Regions from separate parts of the Virgibacillus sp. genome, predicted to be linked through region 1. Evidence: riboswitches for the same ligand, from Rfam matches in the RefSeq annotation. Region 1 holds a riboswitch; the other holds the start of a gene.

Region 1 (8,304 bases):
TTTGTTGGTGATGGGAGTTTCTTAATGCTACATTCGGAACTTGTTACAGCTATTCAATACAATAAAAAAATTAATATTATTCTATTTGATAACTCTGGATTTGGTTGTATTAATAATCTACAAATGGGTAACGGGTGCGCAAACCAAGGAACAGAATTTAGAACAGCAGCTGGTACAATTTTAAACATAGACTATGCAAAAGTAGCAGAGGGTTACGGCGCTAAGACCTATAAAATAAGTAATCTTGATGAATTGAGACTAGCTATTGAAGATGCGAAAAAACAACCAAATTCTACATTAATTGAAATTAAAGTTCTTCCAAAAACAATGTCAGATGGCTATGAGGGAAGTTGGTGGAATGTCGGTTTATCTGAAGTTTCTAAAAAGGAAAGTATAAATAAGGCATTTCAAAATAAGCAAGAAGCAATGAAGCAGGCGAAAGGGTATTAAGGAATAAATAAAGTAAAAGAGAAAGCTTTGTAAAATTAAATAGGAGAAATGAACATGGCATTAGTAACATTAAATGATATACTTCCTCAAGCTAAACAAGCAGGATATGCTGTAGGACATTTTAACATAAATGGTCTTATTTGGCCACAAGCTATATTAGAAGCAGCTCAAGAGGCAAAGGCTCCTGTTATTATTGCTTCTTCGGATAGATTGGTGGATTATCTTGGTGGTTTCAAACTAATTTCTGATATGGTTCGTAATCTAATGGAAGTTCAACAAATTACTGTTCCGGTTGTATTACATTTGGATCATGGGCAAAGTGTAGAAAGATGTTTTGAAGCGATTGACGCTGGATATAGCTCTGTGATGTACGATGGTAGCCATTTTCCAGTTGCTGAGAATATTAAAAATACGAAGCAAGTAGTAGACTATGCACATGTAAATGGTGTATCCGTTGAAGCAGAAATTGGTACGGTTGGTGGTTATGAAGATGGTCTAATAGGCAATATTTGTTATGCCAATTTACGAGAATGTGTAGAGCTTGTGGAGAAAACAAGAGTCGATGCGCTTGCCGCTGCACTAGGTTCTGTACATGGGAAGTATGTTGGTGAACCAAAGCTAGGATTTAAGCAGATGGCTGAAATATCTAAAGAAGTTGAAATCCCACTTGTCTTACATGGAGCAAGTGGAATACCGTTAGACCAACTGCAAAAATCAATACGCTTGGGGCATGCTAAGATTAATATTAATACTGAAATGAATATAGCTTGGAGAGAAGCACTACAACAAAGTTTAGTAGAAAATCCAGAAGTATATGAGCCAAAGAAATTATTGGAGTTAAGTAAACAGGCAATGAAGGAAACAGTACATGAAAAAATCCAAGAATTTGGTTCAAGTAATAAAGCAATGAAAAAAGTAGAATAGAAGTAATCGTTGATGCTTGTTTTGTGTTTAACTTATAGTTAACTAAACTTGAAACATCATAGTAACCGTAGGAAGTCGAATTTGCTTTTGTGACTTTCTGCGGTTATTTTATGGCGTTAATCAAGAAATTGTTGATGAAAGGATGAACAAATCCACCTATGAACGAAGGTGGGTATAGGTAAAAAAGCTTTCATATCTTAAGAGGTTTAACTGTGCAAAAAAAACGAACATATGTTAGTATAATTGTACAGATTAATTTTGAAAATTTAATTATAGTGAGGTGAAATATTGTATAATTCTCTAAATTACTTTTCAAATGAATAATTTTTGGAATTATGCAAAATCTATGACGGTAGAAGGCATGTGCCAGGAATAAGGTAACTTAACTTTGATGGAGGGATGCAATATGAAAGCGAGCACTTTGACTGTTTTTCAAGAAACATCGGGTTGTTTTAATTCGGTAAATGAATGGAACGACATGTATAATTTCTTTCACGTGAAGCAAACAGAAGAAATGCTGTGTGATGAACAAGAAGGATATATGTTTACGGACGAAAAAGAAACAGAAGATGCTAAGCAGCATATATTACGAAAGGCATTTAATAACATCGTTTTTGTTGAGCGCATTCACCAAGTTGCCTACCGTAATGCTTTAACAAACTCAAATTTAAAAAAAGAAGAAGATCATGCTGATGACATTTTCAAGCAATTACAAGCAGCGTTAACTACTACGGAACAAAAGGATTTACTTACCGAATTAGAGGCTGCATGGAACAGTATGTATGCCGTTTTCTTAGAATACAGTTATTGTCAAGGTATAGCTGATAGTCCTGTGATCCATAAGGAACTAAAGCAATATGGAATTTGTATTTTAAAGGAATGTGCATAGGTTCATTTCATTTTACTTTTGCTTGAATTCTTACATGATAAAGTAACAATATAGATGAGGACACCCTGAAGTTAGCGTGATATTAAACTAACTGTTGGGTGTTTTTATTATTGTATTCAATAAGTATAAGTTAGGAGAATGCCGGTGGGGGATATTGCAAATTAAACCATAAAGGGATCCATCTATGGCAATAAAGGTACTCTGCCTAGATTTTTACAAAAAAGATAGCAATTTTGAAATAATTATATTAGGCTAAAAGTAGATAAGGAAGGGGAAGTACAATGAATAATAGAAACCCAACCGACAGTTTAATTGTCCTAATGATGTACAAGAAGATATTCAAAAGTAGCTACACTACCTAGTCGTTTTAATTATCTTTTTTTGTAAAATATGTAAAATTTTTATTTAAAATAAGAATAAAAATGGTAGATAAAACATTAGGAGGAGAGAAATTTATGTGTGAAAAGAAAAAAGCTTTACTTTTGGTCGATGTACAAAAGGCTTTTGATGATAAAAAATGGGGCGAGAGAAATAATCAAGATGCAGAAGATAATATGAGAAAAATACTACAATTATGGAGAGAAAAGAAGTGGATAGTAATTCACATACAACACACGTCTGATAATCCTCATTCCGTATTTCATATGGCGAATAAAGGCTTTGCTATCAAAGAAATAGTTGAACCAATCGAGGGGGAAGTTATCATTACAAAAAAAGTAAACAGTAGTTTTATTGGTACTAACTTAGAAGAACAATTAAAAGCAAATGAAGTATCAACCGTTGTAATTACGGGATTGACTACACCGCATTGTGTATCAACGACTGCAAGAATGAGTGGTAATTTAGGGTTTGATACATATCTGATTTCAGATGCTACTGCAGCATTTGGATTGAAAGATCAAAATAATAGATATTATGATGCAGAAACTATACATAATGTATCTCTGGCTACATTGCATGGTGAATTTGCCACGATACGGACAACGGAGCAACTAATTAACAGTTTATAAAAAAGTATTTCATTACAAGGTGCAATTATGCAATCCTTTCGTTTATCTCAAATAATTTAGAAAAAGTATAAGGTGCTGTAAGCCTCCCACTTCAAAAATTGGAGATGTGAGTTGATCAAGTCTAAGTGGGAGATAACAGCACCCAAATCCCCGATTCGTTCAGTTGCCTTTAGGTGATACCCTTGCGGTACTAACATCAGTGGGGGATGAGAAAACCACTCATTGAGGTTCACTTTATCTATTGTCCTCTTAGAAAAAATCTGTTTTCCAACGCTTTAAATTTACCAAACTAGATAGACTTAATATTCAAATGGACGGCTATAGTTCCAATCTGAGTTGTGCAAAGTTGAAGAATTACGGTCTATCTTATAGGAAACAGAAAATGAATCGCTTTCACTATTTTTACTCCATGTTTCAAAAAAATATAGGATATAAGTATCATCATCAATAATTTCAGCTTTTGTTTCTTGAATTATATGGTATCCGTCAATTTTCACTTTAGAAATACCTTCTTTTTGTGGGAATTTTGCTAGCATTTCATCTCCTTCTGAGGCAAATTTTATAGCATCTTCTGCAGTAAATGGAGGGAGAGGCTCTGATGCAAATTGAAAACCACCCCACATGAATGCTAATATAATAACTGGAAACGATAGACTAATCCAAATTGCTTTTTTGCTTTTTATTTTTATATAGAGAATGCGATCAATCACAGCGTATAATAATGCCAAAAATGCGCCAAATAAAATGAATAACCAATTAAAAAGAAAAGAGTCAAGAGTCACCACAATAATACCGAAAAATCCTCCAAATAAACTATGTAATAGAATGTAAAGCCATCTATTTTTAAAGATGCCTTTTTTATGAATGAGCTCTACTATAATTGAAATAGGACTTCCATATAAAAGCAGTACAGGAAAAATATAAATGCTATAAATGAAAGTCCACCCTAAAAAGTCCACTTCTAAATAATAGGAAGCTGATTCTATTGGGAATAGATAAAAGATTGCAAAGTAGATAGCAATAAAGATAGTTAGTATGTAAGAAGTAACAAGTTTTCTTAATAAAAGGGGGAGAGTGTTCATATTAACGCTCCTTCAAAATTAATAAATGTTAGATAATTATTTTCGGCTAGAATATAGTTTTGACTGGATATAGAGTGAATTCATTCCTAGCTATAAACAATTATTATCTGTTCTATATCCATGTTGTAGTAAGTTGAAAATTAGGATATATCGTTATTATGCAGAAAAAATTTCGTTGTGTCCATTGTAGTTCAATTTTTCTATATGTTCATGATGATAAAAAATAATCATTAACCTGGAACTTACAGATTTTCTGGAGAAGAGGAATAATTCTATACATTAAAAAATCAGTGAAAGATAGGTTTCTCTCACTGATTTTGTATTTATTTAAGCCATCGAAAGCTCATGCCAATGTCTGTCAGAGAACCAATTTTCCTTTATATAGGACATCTCCCAGAAGGCAAGCTCGTATTCTTTAGCAATGATAAATTGCTCTTTCATCTTTTCTTTTTGCTTCTCCGTAGATTCGGATGCAATTTGATTAAGCAAATGAATCTGTTCATTGGTTGAATCTTGAAACCAATCACTTGCATAGGTAGCAATCCAATTTTGATAGATTTTTTCGGTTGGTTTTGCATTTTCGTACGTTTTTCCGATATCTGCGTATAACCAATAACAAGGCAACATGGCTGCAATAGCTTGACCTAGGCTTCCAGATGCTGCAGCGCGATATAAGTGTGATGTATAGGCGTAAGCAGTTGGGGCTGGTTTGAAATTATCCCAATCTGTATCTGTGATGTTTAAGATTTCTGCATGCTGTTTATGAACGGTTAGCTCTGCTTGTGCAGTTCCTTTTGCTTTGTCAGCTAGCATAGCTGTTACTTGAAAATCTTCAGCTAATGTAGCTGCCAAGGCATGGACTTTTCCATAGTGCTTCAAGTAATAAATGTCTTGTAAAATATAATACTTGAAAATGTCTAGGGATAAATCACCTTTGGCAATCCCTTTTACAAATGGATGTTTTACACTTTGCTCCCAACTCTTTGCGGTTACTTCTCGTAATGTGTCTGTAAATGACATAAAAAAATTCCTCCTCATACATACATGTTTTCATTGCTCGAGGAAGAAAGGGATATACTTAATACACGCAACCTATCTGTGTAAAAGGACTTTTTGTCCATACATATAAACATGAAACAGATAACGCTGTTAAGTAGTTTTCCACTTCCCTCCGCTGGTACAAACCAGATCAGGTTCTAAGGGTCGTTGTCTCAGCCGCCAGTGGGGCTCCCCTAGTAGAAATACTATACTTGAAGCATATCATAGTGTCATACAAAGTCAACTTTATTTTTCAAGAGATAAGAAAGTATAAAAATTTGATGCTATGGGATAACCAAATAACCGAATGAGCCACGTCCCGCTCCATCGCCCAGCAACTAGGCGACTTCATGAATCCGCCCTACGATAAGTCATCATGGGTTCGTGCCTCACCGTGATTCCTAAAACTTCAGTTGATTCGCTCCACTCGCTACGTTGCTAAACGGGCGCCCCGAGCCTTTGTTCTAATACTAATTGTATTTGTTATAGCGGGTGGATATAAAGCAACGAATGTTCTATAATAGATGTAATCGTTAGGAGGTGGAAAATTGAGACCAGCATTAACGAAAGATATTCATGTACAAACTTTCAAAGACTACTATTGGTTAAAAGAAGAGTTACAATTATTTTGTAAGCAAAATGGCATTCGTACTTCGGGATCGAAATTAGAACTTACAGACCGCATTGAAACTTTCTTGCGTACAGGTGAGGTAAAAAAGCCAATCCGAAAAAGAAGCGGTACTAAAAAAGCAAAAACAAAAGACGAATTAAGCTTAGATACTGTAATTACGGAAAATCATCGTTGTAGTCAGCATGTGCGGGCTTTTTTTAAAACAATTATCCCGAATTTTCACTTCTCTACGTATATTCAAAACTATTTTAAAGAAAATGTCGGTAACACGTATCATGATGTTGTTCAAGCGTGGTATGAGGAGGGAGAGCGAAAGAAAGATCCGTCATACAAGAAAACGATTGCTCCACAATTTGAATATAATCAATTTATTCGTGACTTTTTTGCAGATCCGGCTAATAAAGGAAAAAGTAGGGAAGATGCAATTAAAGCTTGGAACAACATAAAGCAACGTCCAGGGAGTAACAAATATACGGCAAACAAATAACTGAGGTTTATGGATGAAGAGAGGGGTATATAAATTGAACTATAAAAATATTATATTTGATTTTGATGGAACCTTGGCAGATTCAAAGCAATGCAGTGTATTAGCAACACAGAATGCTTTTAAAGCGTTACGACTACATATACCGTCTGCGAATACTATCGAACACTATATGGGAATCCCAATTGAAACATCTTTTAAAAAAATGGCAGATCGAGAGTTATTGAAAGATGAGTATAAGCTTTTATTGCAAACTTTCCGTGAACAGTATAAACAGTTAGAAAGCGATTTACTAACCGTTTTTAAGAATATACCAGAAGTGTTACATAAAATGGTTTTAGAGGAAAAATTGTTATTTGTTTTATCAAGTAAAAAGACAGATGTACTAAAACGGAATCTACAAAGTTTAAACATAGATACTTATTTTCATGATATTATAGGATCGGACAAAGTATCTCATTATAAACCGCATCCTGACGGTATTTTAAACATCGTTGAACAGTATCATTTAAAAAAGGAAGAGACGGTTATGGTAGGAGATGCTATATATGACTTACAAATGGCTAAAGCTGCTGCTATTTCATCATGTGGAGTGACTTGGGGGAGTCATAAAAGAGAACAATTGACGGAAGAAAAACCTGATCATCTAATAGATGAAGTCATGCAACTTGTATATTCGTAATTTAGCTCCTTTTGTTGTTATTGGAGGGAATCATGAAAATTGAAACGAAACGACTTTTATTAGTTCCTTGTACAGAGGAAAACGTAAAAATGGTTTTAGAACGAGAGCAAAGTGTTGGTAACCATATCTATCAACACATAGAAAAGTTGCAAGAAGATCAAAGTCAATTGGCTGGGGACCGTGGTTGATTTGTAATAAAGAGAATACACTTTTGATTGGTAATGCTGGATTTAAGATCGGTAGAAATTGGGTATGGAATCATGGATCATGCTCGTAATCAAGGATATGCGACAGAAACTGTTGGAGCGCTTATAGATTGGGCCTTTGCTTTCGCTTCTGTAGAGCAAATTCATGCAGAATGCTTGGTTACAAATTTGCCATCCATAAGCGTGCTGGAAAAAGTAGGGATGCGCAAAACAAAAGAAGTAGATGATAGGATAAAATGGATATTGAAGAGAAACAGCGTTAACGAGGCTTAGTAAGATTGCCTTGTTGACGCTGTTTTAATTTCCCTATAGGAAAGTATAAAAGTGTAAAGGTTCATAGTATAAGAAAAACTACGCCTTTCGCCATAAGGCTTGGCGATAAGCCAAGTTTTTCTAAGAATATATTTAGACTGTTTTTGTATTTCAGTGACTATATGAATGGAAATATAACGAAAAGAAAACGAGGTTCATCACAAAAGAAGCGAAAGCGCTTTAATTGTTTTGTGATAGATTGTCGAAAATAGACTTATTTCTTATGGTACGCTTTTGTTAGAGGAAAGGAGGTGAAAGGATGGAAGGCGTTAAAAGAAGATTTATTAAATACCTAATACTGAAAGAAAGTGTGGGATGCAATGAATTAATAACCGAGTTCCAATTTACGAAGCATGAAGTTATGAACATAATGAAAGATATGAATCAATCTTTCAAAAAAGATGTCATTATTTCAAGTGATGAAGTAGTCTATATGTCTGAAGTTGGTAAGATGATCTGCTATAAGAAATTTTTTCTAGATAGAGAAAAATTATTTAGTCAACATGAATTTGAAATTCGCTACCATTTGATTCTTATTGCATTAGCAGTGGATAAAAAATATTTATCCTTACTGGAATTAGCAGACATATGCTTAG
Region 2 (8,304 bases), on a different contig from region 1:
TTCCCCTGTGAATGCTCATTACTCCCCATTCATGTTACTCCTAATAGGAACTGTAAAATCCCCATAAAGTAAAAAAATCATGAAAGCCTCTTATTACAGTATTACAAAAAAACTGGACACATTGTTTGCGTTAAGGCAACTTTTTGAGTTATAATCATAATATATTTAGAGAGTAAACAAAATCAACATCCATATCAACAAAGCATATGTTATTAAAATATAGTTATGTATAACCTAAAGTTTCCCTAAACCAACTATTTAACTCACAACCAAAGGAGCGACATAATATGCTTGATAAAAAACCTATCTATCAATTTCAAATTGGTGATCGAATAGAAATTACATCTGTTGAACTACGAGATGATGTCATACGGCGTAGATTACTAGATTTAGGTTTTGTCCCAGGAGCCACCATTGAAATAGTACAGAAAAGTCCATTAGGAGATCCAATCGCTTTTAAAGTTTTTAACACGACGATCGCACTGCGGAAAGAAGAAAGTTCTTTTATCTACGCAAAGAAAGTTCATAAAGAGGTGGTATAAATGTCTCATACCATTGCTTTAGCAGGAAATCCAAACACAGGAAAAAGCACATTGTTTAACTTGCTTACTGGGTTAAAACAACACACAGGAAATTGGCCTGGAAAAACGGTATTACGGGCTGAAGGTGAACTAAAAACAGAGAAGCATGTATATAAGGTCATTGATTTACCTGGTACATATTCTCTTTACTCCAATTCAGCTGACGAAGAAGTAGCAAGAGATTACATTATTTTTGAAAAACCGGATATTGCACTCGTTGTAGTGGATGCTACTTCGTTAGAGCGAAATTTAAATATAGCATTACAAGTATTAGAAATGACTGATCGTGCCGTTCTATGTGTCAATCTAATTGATGAAGCAAGAAAAAGAGGCATCCATATTGATAAAGAAGCGTTATCTAAACAATTAGGTATTCCAGTTGTGTTAATATCAGCTAGAGAAAAAATTGGTATCATTCAACTACTAAAAACGATAGACCGAATGATTGAAGGTAAATTAATAACGAAAGGTTACAAAATTAAATATAGTCCAGAAATAGAAAAGAAAATAAAAGAACTCGAACCAGAAATCAAGCATATTTTTGGGGATATCTTTCCTGCGAGATGGATCGCTTTACGTATATTAGATGGAGATAAAAAATTATTAGAATCGCTAAAAGCGTATATACAAAACCAACAATTCAGTTCGGAAAAACATCCATCTGCACAAGGAGGCTGTTGTCATGGCGTATGAAACAAACCAACAAATACAGCAACTTGATGCATTGTTTGAAAAGTACAGTGATCAAGAAAATACGTTAAGAGATCATATCGTTTCAAGTATTTATCAATCTACACAAAGCATAACCCAGCATTCCATACAGCGTTCTAATAAAAAAACCACCTGGCTTGATGAAAATTTGGATAACATTTTAACATCACGTATTTATGGTTTTCCCATTATGCTTATGCTACTTGGATTAGTCATTTATTTAACGATTGTAGGGGCAAACTATCCAGGTATTGTTATAAGCCAGTTATTTGCTACAGTTGAAAATTGGCTTGCTTCATTATTCCAATGGGCTAACTCCCCAGATTGGTTGTATGGAATATTGGTAGAAGGATTTTACCGTGGTACTTCCTGGGTTGTTAGTGTAATGCTGCCACCAATGGCTATTTTCTTTCCAATGTTTGCTTTGCTAGAAAATTTCGGATATTTACCACGAGTAGCGTTTAATTTAGATCGTGTATTTAAAAAATCTGGTGCACATGGTAAACAATCGTTAACGATGGCAATGGGGTTCGGATGTAATGCTGCAGCGGTCATGTCTTCACGCATTATTGAGTCACCACGGGAACGCATGATAGCCATCTTGACAAACAACTTTGTCCCGTGTAATGGGCGCTGGCCAGTATTAATTCTCCTTGCAGGTTTATTTATGGCGGCTGGATTTCCAGGCGGTATGAATACGTTTGTTGCTGCGTCCGTTGTCGTAGGAATTGTATTGTTTGGCATTATCATGACTATCTTTGTTTCATGGGCTCTTTCCAAAACATTATTGCGCGGTGTGCCTTCACACTATACATTGGAACTGCCACCTTACAGAAAACCGAAAATATGGAATACGATTGTTCGAGCTACATTGGATAAGTCATGGTTTGTATTAAAAAGAGCCGTCATTATTGCTGCACCAGCATCCGTTATTACTTGGATTTTAGCGAATATTTTCGTTGGTGATCAAAGTGTTCTTGAACATTTTGCTGGGTTTTTAGACCCTTTTGCACAGGCGATTGGCTTGGATGGTTTTATTTTAACGGCATTTATTTTAGGCTTTCCTGCAAATGAAATCGTCCTGCCGATTCTTTTAATGGGATATCTTGCAACAGGATCGATGATCGAAGTGGATAACTTAAACGATTTAAAACAAATATTTCTTGACCATGGATGGACGTGGTTAACAGCGCTTAATATGATGCTATTTTCTTTATTGCATTATCCTTGTGGTACAACCATGTTCAACATTTGGAAAGAAACAAAAAGTGTAAAATGGACGTCGGCCGCCTTTATATTACCTACTACTATCGCCATTGTCGTCACATTCGTTATTGCACAAGTCGTAAAAGGCTTTGGCTGGGTATAGACTCTATACTTGTTCGATTATAGATTTCGATATAGACTTCTTTTAAAAAGGTTCACAGATCAAAACTGCCTATATATGTAGGCAGTTTTTTCCTTCATTTAAAGGTTGTTCTATATGAAACACAGCATTAATCCTGTTCATGCAAGTTGGCCAAAAATGATTCCATCTTTTTCCTGTCATCTCTTAAGTCGCATTCAATTATTCAATAACGAAGCAACAATGTCAGGGGGCTTATCTTTTAAGCTCCAATATAACGCTGATATAACTTTTTAGCTTGATCTACGTCACTTACTCCGTGAATTAATGTTCGACCATCTTTAAACACAACAAAACGGTTTTTTTTAATCGTAAAAATTAATAATTCCCCATTATCTTTCATCGAATCTGAAAACGGTTTTAACTGTTTCGCTAAGGAAGGAATAGACAATTTATTGGTTTGTGCAGGGCGTACTTGCACCGTGTCCCTTCCGCAAAGAACGGCTGTCTGTATTCCTTGTTGTTTCATTAAAAATGGGTACGTTGCCTTCGTTGAGCAAGACGGACAATGCGGATTGATTAACGAACTTACATTCACTGATACATGCTTTCGTTCCCAAACATCAAAATTAAGCAGTTCTTGCGACATTTCGTGTCCGGTTAAATATTTCAAGCATTCTGCCGTTTGATATGCCGCGGTAATTTGAACAGCCGGAGCAATCACTCCCACCGTATCACAGGTTCTCCCTTGCTGCGGAATTTGATCAATTAAACATTGTAGACAAGGCGATTTTCCAGGCATAATGGCTAAAACAATGCCATAACTCGTTAAACAACCTCCATATACCCAAGGTACACGCCATTTGGCACAAGCATCATTAATAATAAACCGCGTATTGAAATTATCCGTTCCATCAATTACAAAATCAGCATACTCCATGAGTGCTTCTGCGGTTTCGGCTGCAAATTCTTCAACAACCCCTTCAATCCTAATGGATCCGTTAATTGCTTGTAACCGCCTAGATGCCGCTTTAGCTTTCGTATGAGCGTGCGCTGCATCTTCTTCTGTAAACAACTGTTGTCTACTTAAATTACTCCACTCCACATAATCGCGGTCAATGATGGTGATTTTCCCAACACCAGCACGAGCTAACATTTCCCCATTTGCACTTCCTAATGCACCAGCTCCAACAATAACGACATGCTTATTAGCTAGTTTTTGTTGGCCCTCTGTTCCAATTGGAGCAAATAACTCTTGTCGTGAATAACGCTGTTTTATCATTCTATCATCGCCGTATCTGGACTACTTTTGGTTGCATATGTTTTTTTCGGTATTCTTCCTGCTTCATAACTTAATCGCCCTGATTCAACCGCAAGTTTCATCGCCTTTGCCATTTTAACCGGATCATCCGCTCCAGATACAGCCGTATTTAATAATATTCCGTCAGCGCCTAATTCCATGGCATAACTAGCATCACTTGCTGCTCCAATCCCCGCATCAACAATAACAGGAACATTCGATTGCTCAATAATAAATTGCAAATTTAGCGGATTTATTACTCCTTGCCCAGAGCCAATTGGAGAAGCGCCAGGCATGATTGCGTGTACACCAGCTTCTTCTAACTGTCTTGCTAATACGACATCATCCGATGTGTACGTTAAAACGGTAAAACCTTCCTCAAGTAACAGCTTAGATGCTTTCATTGTTTCAAATGGGTCTGGTAATAATGTTTTATCACATCCAATTATCTCTACCTTAATCATATCACAGAGTTCAGATGCTTTTGCTAAACGTGCGATCCGCACTGCTTCTTCTGCCGTTTTAGCTCCAGCTGTATTCGGCAATAAGGTATATTTCTTTAAATCTAATTCTTCCAATAAATTTGGTTCTTTTGTGTCAAAAATATTCATTCTTCTAACAGCAAAGGTTAGAATTTCTGCTTTTGATATATTTACGGCTTCTTTTTGTACTTGGAAACTTGGATATTTTCCCGTACCTAACAATAATCTAGATGCAAATGTTCGCTCTCCGATTTGTAACATTGGTTAACCTCCTCCTACAAAATGAACAATTTCAATTCTATCTCCGTCTTCCAAAATCGTCTGTGGATAATCTTTTTTGCCAATAATTTCTTTATTTTTTTCTACTGCTGCTACTTTTTCTTGTATGTCATAAGCTTCCAACAAATCAAGCATTGTCATCGTCTCTTTGGCAAAATGCAATGTCTCTCCATTCACATGCAGTTCCATACCATATCCTCCTCTCTTTTTTAACAATATAGAAAACGATAAAGCTATGGAATCATCATTCTAGCAAAATGTAGACTCCCCATAAAAAAACTTGACCAGAAGCTAGTTTTTTATAAAATACATCTTCGCCTTAATAGTGCGTATCTTCGGAAATATTTTTCTGGTTTTAGCTATTAACCATCGCTAAACGCTGGGGAGACACTAGGTTTTCTATAACTTTTTGGTTTTGATTCATTATTAGGTCACCAATTAATTGCGCAGTAGCAGGCGCCAACAATACCCCATTTCGATAATGCCCAGTAGCATAATAAAGACCTGGTAAGGAAGGATGCTCTCCAATAACAGGTATCCCATCTTCTGTTCCAGGTCGCACACCTGTTAAAAAAGAATCTATCCTAGCATTTCGAAAAGATGGAAAAATAGTATTAAAATGTGTTAGCAAAGATTCAATTCCTCCCACAGAAACATAGGACGATTGATTATAGCGTTCGGAAGTTGCGCCAATAACATAGCGACCATCTCGTTTTGGTACAAGGTAAAAATCCTTACAAAAGAGTGTCTGTTTTAACTGAATACCGCTAGAAATAACTGATAAACATTCCCCCTTTACTGGTATCATTGGATTAACTAGCCCCATTGCTGTAAACCATCGCCCACTCTCAGCCCCTGTGGCAATTACTACGCGCTCAGCTGTTATCAAACCTTCATCTGTATCCAAGTGAAAAGTTTTGGCTACGTGGTTTATGTTCCACACATGGCAATCCTCTCTCACCTTGCCACCTTTTGCGATAGCCCCCTGTTTAAAAGCTTCACAAACTCGTGAGGGTTCCACATGCCCATCCGTCTCCATGTAAATGCCAGCAATCGCTTCTTTACCTAACGTGGGAAACCATGCTTTCAGTTGCCTTGGGTCCACCCATTCTAAATTCGGGAAAGCTTGTCGCTTTAATTCCATTGCTTGTTTTTCCTGTTCATAAAAAGCAAGCTCCACCATGCCTCCAGAAGCTAACTGAATATCGATAGATGTTAGTTGATACAATTCCCAATTTAATTCCTGATACATATCTCTACTAGATTGACAAAATTTATAAAACTCATTTGCATTACTATTCTCCGTATGTACACCTAACATTCCGGCGGCTGCATTTGTCGCCTTTCTTCCACTTTGCTGTTTTTCAACAACAAGGGTAGTTACATTATTTTTATTTAAGTGATACGAAATAGCATGACCAATAATTCCACCGCCAACAACGACAACTTCATAATGATCCTTCAATTTTCTCTACCTCCTTACGTAGGCTCATAGCAGCTGTCTTTGGACAAGATGCACTAAAAATCCCCGACATGACAGCAACACCTGTTACCCCAATATCTTTAAAGTCGGATACTCTATCTCCTGTAATCCCACCAATTGCAATGACTGGAATTGTAATTGCATGAATGATCTGTTCCAATTGGTATAATCCTCTTGGTTTTATACCTGGTTTACTATCTGTTTGATAAATATGTCCAAACATCACATAGTCAGCCCCATTATTTTCAGCATATTTTGCCGCTTCCAAAGAGTGAACAGAACGCCCCACTCTTAAAGAGGGAAATAAGCGCTTTATCTCCCCTATATTTGTGCAGTATTCAGGCATATGCAATTGATTTACTCCCGTTAAAAACGGAATTTTAACATGCGTATGAACACAAAGTACTTCTTTTGGAGCACCGCTGTTTATTAATTCCTGCACAAATTGCGAATATTCAAATCTCGATTTCTGTTTTTCTCTTAAAATGATGTGATCTACGAAAGGAGCAATTGCTAGTATTGTATTGATTAATTTTGTCTCTTCCGTTTCTCCATTCGTTACCGCATATAATTGCATTAGGTCCCCTCCCATTCGTTTAAACAGTTTTATGGAGAAATTGAAGTCTTTTTATACAACACATCTTGACATGAAAAGCGAATGCTTTTCATGAAAGGTAGAACAAAAAATGTCACTTTCTCCAACATCGGAAAAAGTGACATGTATGCACATATATAGAAGTAAGACTATGTACAGTAAAATAGCCTTACAGTCACTTTCCTCCGCTGGTTTGTTAGCCAGTTCAGGTTCAAAGAGTCCCAACGTTGTACGTTGATCTCAGCCATTAAAAATGGCACCCCTAGCGATTTCAAATATTCATCATTTTTATTATCTTCTACCTTACAGCACATAAAACCATATGTCCAGCAATTTCCTTCCATTACCTTTAAGGTACATAAAACTTCTGTTCAAGACTGGAAACATGTCTAATAACTCTAAGTGTCAAATCCTCGAGCTACTATTTAGTATTATATTTCTACTAAATTCACTTTAGGGATTAACAATGAAATCAATGTAAAAAATTAAAACAATATTTCTTATACATATATAGGTATAAAACTATTCATCTTGTAACTTCTCTGTTATACTAATCTCAAATTGAGCAATTAGGGGGATGAAAAATGAGTAAAGATTTAATTGAACAATTTGCGTTGAATCGTAACATGCTGTTTATGGAGCTAGATAAACTAGATGAATCACTAATTGACGAACAATTAGACGAACTAAATAATACGGTACATTGGCATATCGGACATATTTTAACTGTCGCGGAGCAATTTCTATTTGGTTTCCCAAACCAAACAAAGCATTTACCAGAGGAATTTATTTCTCTATTTGGAAACGGTACAAAACCTGCTGATTGGCCAGAAAATGTCCCATCCCTTGCAGAATTAAGAGAAAAACTGCAAGAACAAATGGAGCGTGCTATGAAACTGGACACGGAATATTTTGCTATCCCATTGGAAAAACCTTTTCTAGGGCAAGATACAATCGGCGGACTAGCAAAAGTTGCTACATTCCATGAAGCCCATCATACTGGTCAGTTACATACGATTCATTTAATCGCTGCAAAAAGAAAATAACTTGCACTTGTAGGGGGATTAGGGAGTTTTCCCCCTACGATTTCTCTCAAGAAGACCCATTAATTTTTGTAAGCTTATTTTTTCCTTTTCTCTACCTCTTCTTCACATAAAAATCATCAAAAATTATTCTCTACAGTAGTTGGTAACCGTATTTATCCAGCACCCACACCGGAAGTTCCATTCGCGATGTCATGAACGGATCAACAATTTGGCAAATTTTTAAATCTGCTCCCACAGATAGAAACATTGCTGCTTCATGCGCTTCCATTTTCAGTACATTCACAAGAAAAGTATGCATATGTTTCGTTGCTTGTTTAGAAGCTTCATCTAGCGTTTCACGAGACGCTATCGTCATCACATGTTTGTCATCAGCTAAAAACGGAAGTGGATAAGGTTGTCCTTTAATCAAGCTAACTTTAACTGTAATTTCAGCAGCAATCTCTAATCCACAAATAACTACCTCACCATCTCCCATAACTGCG

The links. Region 1 has a riboswitch for thiamine pyrophosphate ahead of tenA (thiaminase II). Riboswitches for the same ligand answer to the same signal wherever they lie in the genome.
Region 2: linked by a shared signal. The riboswitch ahead of HLX49_RS12375 (thiamine phosphate synthase) and the one ahead of tenA (thiaminase II) in region 1 are both predicted to bind thiamine pyrophosphate.

Annotation. Positions count from the first base shown of each region.
Region 1 covers NZ_JABXHF010000008.1:16,560-24,863, forward strand. Annotated here, with positions in the region: gene iolD (3D-(3,5/4)-trihydroxycyclohexane-1,2-dione acylhydrolase (decyclizing)) at 1-450, shown strand, start outside; gene fba (class II fructose-1,6-bisphosphate aldolase) at 505-1,374, shown strand; gene HLX49_RS02970 (hypothetical protein) at 1,781-2,263, shown strand; gene HLX49_RS02975 (cysteine hydrolase family protein) at 2,719-3,273, shown strand; gene HLX49_RS02980 (hypothetical protein) at 3,573-4,232, opposite strand; gene tenA (thiaminase II) at 4,683-5,375, opposite strand; TPP riboswitch at 5,505-5,599, opposite strand; gene HLX49_RS02990 (DUF6434 domain-containing protein) at 5,942-6,511, shown strand; gene HLX49_RS02995 (HAD family hydrolase) at 6,546-7,190, shown strand; gene HLX49_RS03000 (hypothetical protein) at 7,223-7,378, shown strand; gene HLX49_RS03005 (GNAT family N-acetyltransferase) at 7,412-7,669, shown strand; gene HLX49_RS03010 (BglG family transcription antiterminator) at 7,968-8,304, shown strand, end outside.
Region 2 covers NZ_JABXHF010000056.1:5,028-13,331, forward strand. Annotated here, with positions in the region: gene HLX49_RS12340 (FeoA family protein) at 288-542, shown strand; gene HLX49_RS12345 (FeoB small GTPase domain-containing protein) at 543-1,274, shown strand; gene HLX49_RS12350 (nucleoside recognition domain-containing protein) at 1,264-2,661, shown strand; gene HLX49_RS12355 (ThiF family adenylyltransferase) at 2,900-3,919, opposite strand; gene HLX49_RS12360 (thiazole synthase) at 3,916-4,680, opposite strand; gene thiS (sulfur carrier protein ThiS) at 4,684-4,887, opposite strand; gene thiO (glycine oxidase ThiO) at 5,054-6,163, opposite strand; gene HLX49_RS12375 (thiamine phosphate synthase) at 6,147-6,758, opposite strand; TPP riboswitch at 6,940-7,050, opposite strand; gene HLX49_RS12380 (DinB family protein) at 7,361-7,822, shown strand; gene HLX49_RS12385 (acetamidase/formamidase family protein) at 7,953-8,304, opposite strand, start outside.